Regions from separate parts of the Arthrobacter sp. Y3223151 genome, predicted to be linked through region 2. Evidence: riboswitches for the same ligand, from Rfam matches in the RefSeq annotation. Region 2 holds a riboswitch; the other holds the start of a gene.

Region 1 (6,919 bases), 290 kb from region 2:
TCGGCCTGCTGTATCGCCGCCCTGGCAGCGGCACCTACGTAGCCGACGAACCGCTTTTGGCCTTCGGCTCCTCGTCGCTGGGCGGCAGCGCCGGTGCCGGTGACCCGATGAATCACGTCATGGATCTCCGCCTTGTCATCGAACCGGGGATCGCCAAGCGGGCGGCCATCAGGGCGCGTGGCCAGGTATCCAAATTGCGGTCGATCCTCGATGCGGCCACCAAAGAGGCGGCCCGCTCCCAGCCCTCGAACGCGGAATTAAGAAAACTCGATCTGGATTTCCATGCGGAACTGGCCCGGCTGTCCCTGAACCCGCTGCTGACCGAATTGTTGGCGATGTCCAACGACCTGATGGCCCCCTCGCGTGCCGACGAATTCCTGACGCTGGAACGCGTCCGGAGCTCTGTCATGTGGCACGGCCGCATTTTTGAGGCAGTTTTGGCACGCGACGGCGACGGGGCCTTCGATGCCATGGAGGAGCACCTGATCGACATCAAGGGCCACACCGAAAAGGGACAGTGAATACGGGGCAATACCGCCGGCCGCGGGTCTTCGCTTGACCGGGCGCGCCTAGCATTCGACGACGTTGACGGCCAGGCCTCCCATCGCGGTTTCCTTGTACTTGGAGCTCATGTCCTTGCCGGTTTCGCGCATCGTGATGATGACTTCGTCCAGCGAGACGCGGTGCGTGCCGTCGCCCCAGAGTGCCATCTTGGCCGCGTTCACGGCTTTGGCGGCGCCGATGGCGTTGCGCTCGATGCAGGGGATCTGCACCAGGCCGCCGATCGGGTCGCAGGTCAGTCCCAGGTTATGCTCCATGGCGATCTCGGCGGCGTTTTCCACCTGCGCGGGACTGCCGCCCATCACCTCCGCCAGTCCCGCTGCGGCCATGGAGGACGCGGAGCCCACCTCGCCCTGGCAGCCGACCTCGGCGCCGGAGATGGAGGCCTGCTCCTTGTAGAGGACCCCGACGGCGGCGGCCGCCAGCAGGAACTTCACGATGACGTCTTCCTTGTCCGCCTGCGTCGCCTTGTCCATGCCCGGCGCGTAGTGCGTGGCGTAGAACATGACCGCGGGGATGATGCCGGCCGCCCCGTTGGTCGGTGCGGTGACGACGCGGCCGCCCGAGGCGTTCTCCTCGTTCACCGCCAGCGCCACGAGGTTGACCCATTCCTGCCAGTACTTGTGGTCCCGGTCCTTGTCCTCCTTGCGCAGCCGCTCATGCCAGGCCGGGGCCCGGCGCCGGACGTTCAGCCCGCCGGGCAGGACACCTTCGCGTTTGATGGCAGAGTCCTTGCAGTCCTCCATCACGTGCCAGATGTGGATCAGGCCGGCACGGATCTCCGCCTCCGAGCGCGAGGCCTTCTCGTTGAGCATCATGATGTCGCTGATGCCCAGGCCGGTGTTGCGGCAGTGTTCCAGCAGTTCCGCCGCCGTCCGGAAGGGATAGGGGAGCTCCTCCTGGGCGGCATCCGCTTCTTGGGCTGCCGCTCGTTCCTCCCCCTCGCGGACTACGAAGCCGCCGCCCACGGAAAAGAACGTCGCCTCGTGAAGGACGGCGCCGGCGTCGTCGGTCACCTGGAATTTCATCCCGTTGGTGTGCCGGGGCAGCACGGTGAGCGGATGCTGCACCATGTCCTCGACCCGGTAGTCCAGGACCCGTCCGGCCGAGCCCTCGACCCGCGCGCATAACTGCAGCTCGCCGGTCGAGGCCATCTCGGCCAGCCGGGTTTCGACGTCGTCGGGCAGGATCTGCTCGGGCTGGAAACCTTCCAGCCCGAGCATCACCGCCGTGAACGTTCCGTGGCCGCGGCCGGTGGCCGCGAGGGACCCGTACAGGTCCACCCGCAGCCCGGCGACCCGGTCCAGCACGCCGGTTGACACCAGTTCCCCGGCGAAGACGGCGGCCGCCCGCATCGGACCGACGGTGTGCGAACTGGACGGACCGATGCCCACGGTAAAGAGGTCGAAGACGCCGACGGCCATGATGGCTCCTCAGCGCCCTTCGGTGGGCGTGGAGACCGGTGCCAGATCCGGGTAGAGCGGATGCGCCTGGGCCAGAGCTTCCACCCGGGCCTTCAGGCCGGACAGGTCCGCGGCCGGCCCCGCGATGAGGGCCTCGGCGATGATGTCGGCGACCTCGCGGAACCCCTCGTCGCCGAAGCCGCGGGTGGCCAGCGCCGGCGTGCCGATGCGCAGGCCGGAGGTGACCATGGGCGGCCGCGGGTCGAACGGCACCGCGTTGCGGTTCACCGTGATGTCGATGGCCGCCAGCAGGTCCTCGCCCTGCTGGCCGTCCAACTTCGAATTGCGCAGGTCAACCAGGACCAGATGCACGTCGGTGCCGCCGGTCAGCACCGTGATGCCCTTCTCCGCGACGTCCTGCTGCGACAGCCGCTCGGCCAGGATCCGTGCGCCCGCCAGCGTGCGCTGCTGGCGGTCGGTGAATTCCTCGGAGGCGGCGACCTTGAAGGCCACGGCCTTGCCCGCGATGACATGTTCGAGCGGCCCGCCCTGCTGGCCGGGGAACACCGCGGAATTGATCTTTTTGGCGATGTCCGCCTCGTTGGTCAGGATGATGCCGCCGCGCGGGCCTGCCAGCGTCTTGTGCGTGGTGGACGTGACCACGTGGGCGTGCGGCACCGGGCTGGCGTGCAGGCCGGCGGCCACCAGGCCGGCGATGTGCGCCATGTCCACCATCAGGTACGCCCCGACGGCGTCGGCGATCCGGCGGAATTCCGCGAAGTCGAGCTCGCGCGGGTAGGCGGACCAGCCGGCGATGATCAGCTGCGGCTGGTGCTCGTGCGCCAACCGCTCCACCTCCGCCATGTCGACCCGGTGGTCCTCCTCGGAGACGCCATAGGCGGCCACGTTGTATAGCCTGCCGGAGAAGTTGATCTTCATGCCGTGGGTCAGGTGTCCGCCGTGGGCCAGGTTCAGGCCCAGGATGGTGTCGCCGGGCTTGATCAGGGCGTGCATCACCGAGGCGTTGGCCTGCGCGCCGGAGTGCGGCTGGACGTTGGCGAAGCCGACGCCGAACAGCTCCTTGACCCGGTCGATAGCCAGCTGCTCGATCACGTCAACGTGCTCGCAGCCGCCGTAGTACCGGCGCCCCGGGTAACCCTCGGCGTACTTGTTGGTCAGCACCGAGCCCTGGGCCTGCATGACGGCGACGGGGGTGTGGTTCTCGGAGGCGATCATCTCCAGCCCGGACTGCTGGCGGCGCAACTCGTTGTCGATCTGGGCGGCAATTTCCGGATCGAGGACACCCAGGTCCACGTTCAGGCTGGTGCTGGCGACCGCCGCCATGGCCGCGCTCACGCTACTTCACCACCGTTGGCGGAGGCGTACTCCTCCGCGGAGAGCAGGGGGCCTTCCTCCGACACCTGGACGGTGAACAGCCAGCCGGCGCCGTAGGGGTCATCGTTGATTACGGCGGGATCGGCCACGGCGTCGCCGTTGACTTCGATGACCTCGCCGGTCACCGGGGAGTAGAGGTCCGAAACGGACTTGGTGGACTCGATTTCACCGCAGATCTCGCCGGCCGTCACGACGGTACCGACCTCGGGGAGATCTACGTACACGATGTCGCCCAGCGCCTCGGTTGCCACGGCAGAAACGCCGATTTTGGACGGGCCGGAACCGTCGGCGGCCACCCACTCGTGCTCCGCGGAGTATCGTAGTTCGGCGTTGACTTTGCTCACTGTGATGCCTTTCTTAAGCCGTTTTTTGAGATGAGGGGAGGGCGCCCGGTCGCTGCAGGGCGCCCATTTTTGTGTTTGCCGTAAAGCTTCGTGGGGCGGAAGCACGTGCGGATCGCGCACAGGCCAAGATGGACCCGTGGGTCATGAGCCCGCCCTCGCCGATGTAGAGCACCGAATCGATGTGCAGGACCCCAGCGGGATTAAGGTGCGGGCCAAGGCCGGCAACCGAGTGTTTGAGCGGTGTCTGTGGAAGACGCGACGCTGCAGGTAGGAAATCATGAGGAACTCCAAGACTGGGCCGGCCCGAAGGCTCGGCTGGGATTGGGTTCCTCCCCGCTCTGTATTTGACCTGAGAGATTCCGCGGATTGTGTTCCGCTTGCACCGTCGGTGAGCCAGGCTGCTGCCTGGCTGCTTTCCAGAGTTGCCTAGCCGCGGCGGTACATGGGCCTGAGAGATTCCTGGGGAGGATTTGCTCCTACGGCGCCTGCCCGGATGGTGTGCGGAGAGGACTCTCCCGCCACGGTTCGAAAGGCATTCAGTTGTGGGTGATTCGTCTCACACGCTACACACAGTGCCGACGCGATCCAAATTGCCGTCACCGAACGTCAGGTCGAGTCGCCGCTCCAGGGCCGCGCCGACCGCCTATCTCCGAGGTTCCGTCGGTTGCCAAATCCGCGATCCCGTCGGCCGCCACTCTCCGCCCGCTGGCTGCCAATCCTAGGTCCCATGGGCAGCCGCGCGTCCGAGCCAACGCCGGGCGCCTACACAATAAATGGATTCATCAGTATGCTTTGCGTTGATGTCGTCGAGAGGAAGGCTGATGACCAAGGCGCCGGTACCGCCGCGCCGTTGACAAGAATCGACAGGTTTCGACAACGGGTTGGAACGAATGGCGCCTTGCGCCGGAGACGGAGATTTTGATGAGCAACGACATGGGACGCACGCCGCTATCGCCGGAGGAACTCGAATCCGAGTCCGGGACCGCGCTGCCGGACAAGGAAGTCGCGTCCATCCTGGATTTGAATGCCGATCTCGACCTGGCCATCGATGCGGCCGCGCCGATAGACTTGGCCGTCGCGGCGAACGCCAACGTGGCGGCCCCCATCGATGCCGCCGCCTCGGCCAACCTCCTCTCGGCCGGCTCCACGGCGCAGGCCCTGTCCGACCAGGGAGTCATCATCAACCAGGGCATCACCGCCGACGCGACCGCCGAGTCCACCCAGGACAGCACCATCGACCAGGGCAATGACACCGTGGAGGACGCCGGGACAACGGCCGGTTCCTCTGCCGGGACGGGCACCGCCGTCGGTGATTCCGGCGCTGCCCAGGAGGGCACCACCGGGCAGGAGGCAACTGCCCCTGCGCTGCTGCCCGACGGCACGCTTCCCGACGGCACCCTCCCCGACGGGACCCTGCCCGACACCGGATCCGTCACGGAAGGCCTCGGGTCGACCCTCGACGGGAACCTGCTCAACGTCAACGTCAATCTGGCCGCGGACGCCGATATTGCCGCCCCGATCAACGGCGCGGTGGCAGCCAACGCCAACGTTGCCGCGCCGATCGACGCCGCGGTTGCCGCCAATATCGGCTCGATCGACAGCAATGCCGTCGCGGTGGCGCAGCAGGACGCCATCATCAACCAGCAGATCGACGGCAGCGCCGAGGCCAGCGCCGGCCAGCAGTCCGATCTCGAACAATAGTCCCTGAATGAGCATCAGTCCGAGCCGGCCGCCGGCCACGAGCGACCCGCTGCCCGGCGGCCGGTCGGCTGCCCCTTCGGTTGACGTCCCGGCGCTGGCCGAGGGCGTGCAGCTCCTCGGACTGGCGCAGGGATCCGGCTACCGGGAGCCGCCCGCGCTGGTCCGGCGCGCGGACGGCCAGACGCTCCAGCTGACCCCGCTCCTCTATGCGGTCCTGGAAGGCGTCGACGGCTCCCGAAGCCTCGACCAAATTGCCGAACACGCCGGCGAGACGTCCGGCAGGCTGATCACTGCTGGAAACGTGCAGACCCTGATGGAAAAGCAGTTGCTGCCGCTGGGCCTGCTGCGGCTCGCGGACGGCTCTCAGCCCGAAGTCAAAAAGGCCAGCCCGCTGCTGGGCATGCGGTTCCGCTACACGGTCACGGATCCCGCGCTGACCCGGAAGCTGACCGCTCCGTTCGCCGTCCTGTTCCATCCGCTGATCGCCCTGCCCGTGACCTTGGCCTTCCTGGCGGCGTGCTGGTGGGTGCTCATGGTCAAGGGCCTCGGCTCGGCAACGCACCAAGCCTTCGCCAACCCCGGGCTGCTGCTCCTGGTGTTCGCCATCACCATCCTTTCGGCCGGCTTCCACGAGTTCGGCCATGCCGCCGGCGCGCGTCGCGGCGGTGCAACCCCGGGAGCCATGGGCGTGGGCCTGTACCTGATCTGGCCCGCCTTCTACACCGATGTCACAGACTCCTACCGGCTGGGACGCGGCGGCCGGCTCCGCACGGATCTGGGCGGCCTGTACTTCAACGCCATCGTCGTCGTGGGCACGATAGGCGCCTGGTGGCTCACCGGCTTCGATGCGCTGCTGCTGGTGGTGGTGACCCAGATACTGCAGATGGTGCGCCAACTGCTGCCCCTGGTCCGCTTCGACGGCTACCACATCCTCGCCGACGCCACCGGGGTTCCCGACCTGTTCCAACGGATCAAGCCCACCCTGCTGGGGCTGCTGCCCTGGCGGTGGTCCGATCCCGAACCCAAGCTGCTCAAGCCCTGGGCCAGGGCCGTCGTGACCGCCTGGGTCCTGGTCACGGTTCCGCTGCTCCTGTTCTGCCTCTTCATGATGGTGGTCTCGCTTCCCCGGATCCTGGGGACGGCCTGGGCCAGCATCTTGGACCAACAAAGGCTGCTGGCCGCCGCCGGTTCGGACGGCGACGTCGCCGGCATGGCCGTGCGCGTCCTGGCGATCACCGCCGTCGCGCTTCCCATTCTCGGGATTGCCTACATCCTGCTGCGGATGGCCCGCCAGCTTGGCACGGCGGTCTGGGCGAAAACCCGTGGCCGGCCGCTCCGGCGGGTGACCGCCATGGCCGCCGCCGCGGCCGTTCTCGCCGGCTTGGCCTGGGCCTGGTGGCCCGACGACGGCGCCTATCGCCCGGTGCAGCCCTACGAACGCGGAACCCTGTTCGATGCGGCGGCTTCCGTCGCTCCGATATCACCGGCGGGGCTGGCCGAAGGCCGCTCAGGGCA
Region 2 (6,919 bases):
CCGAGCCATGCCCGCGTATCCCCGCCCAAGCTTGAGCCCGGTGACCGGGTCGCGGTTCTCTCCCCGTCCTTTGCTGCCCCGGGGTTCGCGCCGGATGTCCACGAGCAGGCGATGCGTCGGCTCAGCGCCGAAACGGGACTGGTCCCCGTGGAATACCCGACGACCCGGAAGCTTGGCGCTTCCGCCGCGGAACGCGCCGCGGATCTACACGCCGCTCTGTCCGACCCGGCGATCCGGGCCGTCCTCGCGACCATAGGCGGCGACGACCAGGTAGCCCTCATTCCCCATCTGGACGCTGGCCTCGCCGCCGCGAACCCCAAGATCTTCATGGGCTACAGCGACAACACGAACCTCTTGAACTGGCTGTGGTCGCTCGGGATAGCGGGCTACTACGGGGGCTCGACCCAGGTGCACCTCGGAGCCGGGCCGCACATTGACGACCAGCACCTCGCCTCGCTGAAGGCAGCGCTGTTGACGGGCGGTGAGCTGGAAATTGTGGACCCGGGCGAGTCCGAGGACTTCGGGCCGGATTGGCTGACGCCGCAAGCCCTTGTCGACTTCGGCGAACGGGAACCCACGCAGCCGTGGACCTGGGCGGGGCCCGAGCGGGAAGCGACCGGCCGCACCTGGGGCGGCTGCCTGGAAGTCATCGATCAGCTGGCCATGGCCGACCGTCTTCCGCCTCGGGAAGCCCTCGAGGGGTCGGTCCTGATCCTTGAAACCAGCGAGGAGTTGCCTCCGGCAGCGTGGGTCAAGAGATGGGTCCGGGCATTGGGGGAACGGGGCGTCCTCTCGGCCGTGGAAGGAGTGCTCGTCGCCCGGCCGCCGGTGAGCAGTCACGGTACGGTCCCGCCGGCGGAGGAGCGGGCACGGCTCCGCGCCGCGCAACGCGATGCAGTCCTCGCCGAGATGAAGCGCTACAACGACCACGCCGTCGTCTGCGTCGGAGTCCCGTTCGGCCATACCCGTCCGCAATGGATCGTGCCCTACGGCGGGACAATGCGGCTCAATGGCCGAGATCGAACCATCACGGCCGATTACAGTTGACCGCCGGGTGGCAGGCGGTCCGGGCGGCGGATGCGCGGGCACCGGGACCGCCCCCCGCCTGCCGGCGGGCACGCATTCCTCGCCGCGGCCCCGGCCGGTAAGCTGGCGCCACAGTCGACCGGCGGGAGGCGCCATGAAGTTCAACGACCTGCTCGCAGATGCCTACGGCAGGATCCAGGAACGCGTCCACTTCGTGTTGGACGGGCTGGACGCCGGACAGTTGGCCACCCGGCCCGGCGGCGACAGCAACTCGATCGCCTGGCTGGTCTGGCATCTGACGCGCATCCAGGACGACCATATTGCCGATGTCGCCGGCACGGACCAGTACTGGCTTACCGGCTGGGCGGAGCGGTTCGACCTGCCGCTGCCGCGAAAAGACCATGGCTACGGCCACACGTCCGAGCAGGTGGCGGCCGTCCGGGTCGAATCGGCCGACCTGCTGCGCGGCTATTACGACGACGTCCATGCCGGCACCCTGAAGTACCTGGCCGGGCTGAGCGAGGATGACCTGGACCGGATCGTGGACACCCGGTGGGACCCGCACGTCAGCCTGGGGGTGCGGCTGGTCAGCGTCCTGGACGACTGCCTGGAGCACATCGGGCAGGCCGCCTACGTGAAGGGCATGCTCTCGCGCACCGAAGCGTAGCCGCGGCCACGCGGGTTCCGGCGCCCCCGCGGCGGCCGTACACCGCGCCGTCGGGCGTCGCCGCCTTGTTGCCCGCCAGCCGCTGGACTACCATTCAAGGAGTCAGACACAACTGCATACAGCCTTCGACATGCGGCGGGAGAGTCCTGCTGGGTACCAGTCAGCAGGCGCCGTAGGAGCAATACCTCCCCAGGAATCTCTCAGGCCCCTGTACCGCCGCGGAGAGGCAACTCTGGAAAGCAGCCGGACCGTTCAGGACCGGCTCACCGACGGTGCAAGCAGGAGGCGGCCCCTGGGCCACAGCCTGCGGAATCTCTCAGGTTCAGTCACAGAGCGGGGAGGAACCCTTCACTACCGGCATGGTCCGCCCAGCCGGGGATAACTGGAGTTCCTCACATGACGGCTAAGTCCACCAGCGCTACCCGACCCGGCAGCGCCTCCTTCACCGACCGCCACATCGGTCCGCGCCGGAACGACGCGGAAACCATGCTCAAGCAGTTGGGCTACGGCAGCATCGACGACCTGGTGGACGCGGCCGTGCCCGCCGACATCCGCCAGCAGGAACCGCTGGCGCTGCCCGCCGCCCGCAGCGAGTCCCAGGTCCTCGGGGACCTGCGCGCCCTCGCCGCGAAGAACGTCACGGCCGTGCAGATGATCGGCCAGGGCTATTACGACACCATCACGCCGCCGGTGATCCGCCGCAACGTGGTGGAGGACCCGGCCTGGTACACCGCCTACACCCCGTACCAGCCGGAAATCTCACAGGGCCGGCTGGAGGCGCTGCTGAACTTCCAGACCATGGTCCAGGACCTTACGGCGCTGCCGATCGCCAACGCCTCGCTGCTGGACGAAGCCACCGCAGTGGCCGAAGCCGTGCTGCTGATGCGCCGGTCCAACAAGTCCAAGTCCGCCGGCAAGACCGTGCTGGACGCGGACCTGCTGCCGCAGACCATTGCCGTCGTCAAGGGCCGGGCCGAAGCGCTGGACTTCGACGTGGAGGTTGCCGACCTCTCCGCTGGCCTGCCCGACGGCGATATCTCGGGCATCGTGCTGCAGCAGCCGGGCGCCTCCGGCCGGGTGTTCGACCACGCTCCGGTGATCGCACAGGCCAAGGAGCGCGGCGCGCTGGTCACCGTGGCCGCCGACCTGCTGGCACTGACCCTGATCACGCCGCCCGGCGAGCAGGGCGCGGACATCGTCGTCGGCAACACCCAGCGTTTCGGCGTTCCGCTGTTCTTCGGCGGCCCGCACGCCGCCTACATGGCCGTCCGCAAGGGCCTGGAGCGTTCCCTGCCCGGTCGCCTCGTGGGAGTCTCGAAGGACGACGCCGGCCGCCCCGCCTACCGCCTGGCCCTGCAGACCCGCGAGCAGCACATCCGCCGCGAGAAGGCCACCTCCAACATCTGCACCGCGCAGGCCCTCCTGGCCGTCGTTGCCAGCATGTATGCGGTCTACCACGGCCCCGAGGGCCTGAAGGCGATCGCCCAGCACGCCAATGAGGCCGCCCGCACCCTGGCCGGCGCGCTCACCGGCGCCGGCTACGCGCTGGCGGCCGACCGGTTCTTCGACACCCTCACGGTGAAGGCTCCGGGCAAGGCCGCGGAAATCGCCGCCGCCGCCGAGGCCAAGGGCGTGAACCTGCGCCGCATCGACGCCGACCACGTGGGCATTTCCGCCGATGAAACAACGACGCCGGAGCACCTCGCCCTGGTCGCGGAGGCCTTCGGCGTGGAGGACGCCGCCGGCAAGATCGCCGAAGCGGCGGAGAACACCGGCTTCGAACTGCAGGACGACCTGCTGCGCAGCTCCTCCTACCTGGACCATCCGGTGTTCCACAGCCACCGCTCCGAGACCCAGATGCTGCGCTACCTGCGCCGGCTGTCGGACCGCGACCTGGCCCTGGACCGGACCATGATCCCGCTGGGCTCGTGCACCATGAAGCTGAACGCGACCGCGGAAATGGAGGCGATGACCTGGCCGGAATTCGCGTCCATCCACCCGTTCGCCCCGGCCAGCCAGACCGCCGGCTGGCGAGAGCTGATCACCGATCTGGAGGAACGCCTCGCGGCGATCACCGGCTACGCCGGCGTCTCCATCCAGCCCAACGCCGGTTCGCAGGGCGAATACGCCGGCCTGCTCGCCATCCGCCGCTACCACCTGGCCAACGGCGACGACCAGCGCGACGTCTGCCTGATCCCCGCCTCCGCGCACGGCACCAACGCCGCCTCGGCCGTGCTGGCCGGCATGAAGGTCGTAGTGGTCGCGACGGCACCGGACGGCACCATCGACCACGCCGACCTGCGCGCGAAGATCGACCAGCACGCCGACGCGCTGTCGGCCATCATGATCACCTATCCGTCGACGCACGGCGTGTACGACGCCGATGTGCGCGACGTGTGCGAGGCGGTCCATGCCGCCGGCGGGCAGGTGTACATCGACGGGGCCAACCTCAACGCGCTGGTAGGACTCGCGCAGCCGGGCAAGTTCGGCGGCGACGTCTCCCACCTGAACCTGCACAAGACCTTCTGCATCCCGCACGGCGGCGGCGGCCCCGGCGTCGGGCCGGTAGCGGTGGCCGAACACCTGGTGCCGTTCCTGCCGGGCAACGCCGCGCTGGCCGAACACGAAGGCAAGGGCGTGCCCGTCTCGGCCAGCGAGTACGGCTCGGCCGGCGTGCTGCCGATCTCCTGGGCCTACGTGGCCATGATGGGGGCAGAGGGCCTGACCGAGGCAACGAAGAGCGCCCTGCTGGCCGCCAACTACGTCGCCGCCCGGCTGAACGAGCACTTCCCGGTGCTCTACACCGGCAACGACGGGCTGGTCGCGCACGAGTGCATCCTGGACCTGCGCGAACTCACCGCCAAGTCGGGGGTGACCGCCGAGGACGTGGCCAAGCGCCTGATCGACTATGGCTTCCACGCGCCCACCCTGTCCTTCCCCGTGGCCGGCACCCTGATGGTGGAGCCGACCGAGTCCGAGGACCTGGCGGAGATTGAGCGGTTTATCGACGCGATGATCGCGATCAAGGGTGAAATCGACCAGGTGATCGCCGGCGACTTCCCGCTCGACGCCAGCCCGCTGCGCCTGGCCCCGCACACCGCCGCCGCCGTGGTCAGCTCCGACTGGGACCGGCCGTACACCCGGGAGCAGGCCGCCTTCCCGGTACCGGGCCTGCAAGTGGACAAATACTTCGCCCCGGTCGGACGGATCGACGGCGCCGGCGGCGACCGCAACCTGATCTGCAGCTGCCCGCCGCCCGAAGCCTTCGAGAACTAGAGAGGTCAGCACCGCATGACTACCGAGACCACCACCATGCCCCGGCACACCGCGCTCTACGAGGAACACGAGCGGCTGGGTGCGTCCTTCACCGACTTCGGCGGCTGGATGATGCCGCTGAAGTACAGCAGCGAATTGGCCGAGCACCGCGCAGTGCGCAGCAGCGCCGGCCTGTTCGACCTCTCGCACATGGGCGAAGTTTGGGTCACCGGCCCGGAGGCCGGGAAGTTCCTGGACTACGCACTCGTCGGCAAGCTCTCCGCCGTCACCGAGGGCCGGGCCAAGTATTCGCTGATCTGCAACGCCGACGGCGGCATCATCGATGACCTGATCATCTACCGGCGTCCCGCCGACCAGCACGGGGACCGTTACCTGGTGGTGCCCAATGCCGGCAACGCCCCGACGGTCGCCGCGGAACTCGCCGCACGGGTCGAAGGTTTCGACGCCACGGTGGAGGACGCCACGGCCGAGACCTCGCTGGTGGCAGTGCAGGGACCGAAGTCCGTGGAAATCCTGCTCCAGCTGGTGCCCGCCAACCAGCATGGCACGGTGCGGGACATGAAGTACTACGCCGCCGACGAGGTGGACTTCACGGTGTCCGGGGCGCCGCTGAAGCTGCTGCTGGCCCGGACCGGGTACACCGGCGAGGACGGCTTCGAGATCTACGTTCCGAACACCAACGCGGCCGCGCTCTGGAACGCCCTGCTGGAAGCCGGGCGGGGCGCCGACCTGCTGCCGGCCGGGCTGGCCTGCCGCGACTCGCTCCGGCTGGAGGCGGGCATGCCGCTGTACGGCAACGAGCTCACCCTCGAGACCAGCCCGTTCGACGCCGGCCTGGGCGGCGTGGTGGCGCTGAAGAAGGACGGCGACTTCGTGGGCCGCGGCGCCCTCGAGGCGCAGAAGGAGAAGGGCTCGGCCCGCAAGCTCGTGGGGCTCAAGGGGGTTGGCCGGCGCGCCGGCCGCTCCCACTACCCGGTGCTGAAAGACGGCCGGACCATCGGCGAAGTCACCTCCGGCCAGCCCAGCCCCACCCTCGGCTACCCGGTGGCGCTGGCCTACGTGGACGCCGAGTATGCCGAGCCCGGAACCAGGGTGGACGTTGACCTGCGCGGCAAGCCCGAACCGTTCGAGGTTGTAGAGCTGCCGTTCTACCGGCGGGAAAAGTAGTCCTCACCCGCTACCAGGGTGCCGCCGTCCCGCGGCCGCGGGGACGGCGGCGCCGCACCTCTCCACACAGACAGGAAAGGGATGACATGGCCGTAGGCGTTTTCGACCTTTTCTCCGTAGGCATCGGTCCCTCCAGCTCGCACACGGTCGGCCCGATGCGGGCCGCCTCCGCGTTCGTGCGGGAGGTGGCCGACGCCGGCCTGCTCGACAGGGTTAACGGGCTGCGCGTGGACCTGTACGGCTCCCTCGCCGCCACCGGTCGCGGGCACGGGACATTCACCGCCGTGCTGCTGGGGCTGGAGGGCTTCGAACCGGAGCACATCCTGCCCGACCAGGTGGAGGAGCGGCTGGCAGACATCGCCGCGTCCGGCCGGCTGCGGCTGGGTGCGGAACTTCCCGGCGCCGCCGCCCGGCCGCTGGACTACGGGGTGCAGGACATGGTGCTGCACCCGCTGACCGTGCTGCCCCGGCACACCAACGGCATGACGTTCCAGGTGCTGGAATCGAACGACGACGGCGAGGCACGGGTCCTGCACGAAGCCACCTTCTTCTCCGTGGGCGGCGGCTTCATTGTCCGCGGCGGCGAGGAGGAAGCCGCCCGGGAGGAGCTGGAGTCCTCCAAGCAGCAACTGCCCTACCCGTTCCGCACGGCGGCGGGGCTGCTGGAGCACTGCCGCAGCACCGGCCTGGCCATCAGCGACATCATGATGCTCAACGAGGAGGCCTCTCGCCCGCGGGAAGAGATCGAGGCCGGACTCGTGCACATCTACAACGTGATGGAGG

What was found. A riboswitch is a leader RNA that binds a small molecule or an ion and turns the genes downstream of it on or off. The one in region 2 is predicted to bind glycine.
Region 1: another riboswitch for glycine. It lies ahead of gcvH (glycine cleavage system protein GcvH); the one in region 2 lies ahead of gcvP (aminomethyl-transferring glycine dehydrogenase).

The regions. Positions count from the first base shown of each region.
Region 1 is NZ_JBNHGI010000001.1:393,570-400,488, reverse strand. Features, by position in the region: gene AC5RUP_RS01970 (FadR/GntR family transcriptional regulator) at 1-521, shown strand, start outside; gene AC5RUP_RS01965 (L-serine ammonia-lyase) at 570-1,985, opposite strand; gene glyA (serine hydroxymethyltransferase) at 1,995-3,308, opposite strand; gene gcvH (glycine cleavage system protein GcvH) at 3,317-3,703, opposite strand; glycine riboswitch at 4,130-4,231, opposite strand; gene AC5RUP_RS01950 (peptidoglycan-binding protein) at 4,625-5,404, shown strand; gene AC5RUP_RS01945 (hypothetical protein) at 5,412-6,919, shown strand, end outside.
Region 2 is NZ_JBNHGI010000001.1:101,285-108,203, reverse strand. Features, by position in the region: gene AC5RUP_RS00510 (S66 family peptidase) at 1-1,047, shown strand, start outside; gene AC5RUP_RS00505 (mycothiol transferase) at 1,181-1,693, shown strand; glycine riboswitch at 1,820-1,919, shown strand; gene gcvP (aminomethyl-transferring glycine dehydrogenase) at 2,090-4,969, shown strand; gene gcvT (glycine cleavage system aminomethyltransferase GcvT) at 4,985-6,136, shown strand; gene AC5RUP_RS00490 (L-serine ammonia-lyase) at 6,223-6,919, shown strand, end outside.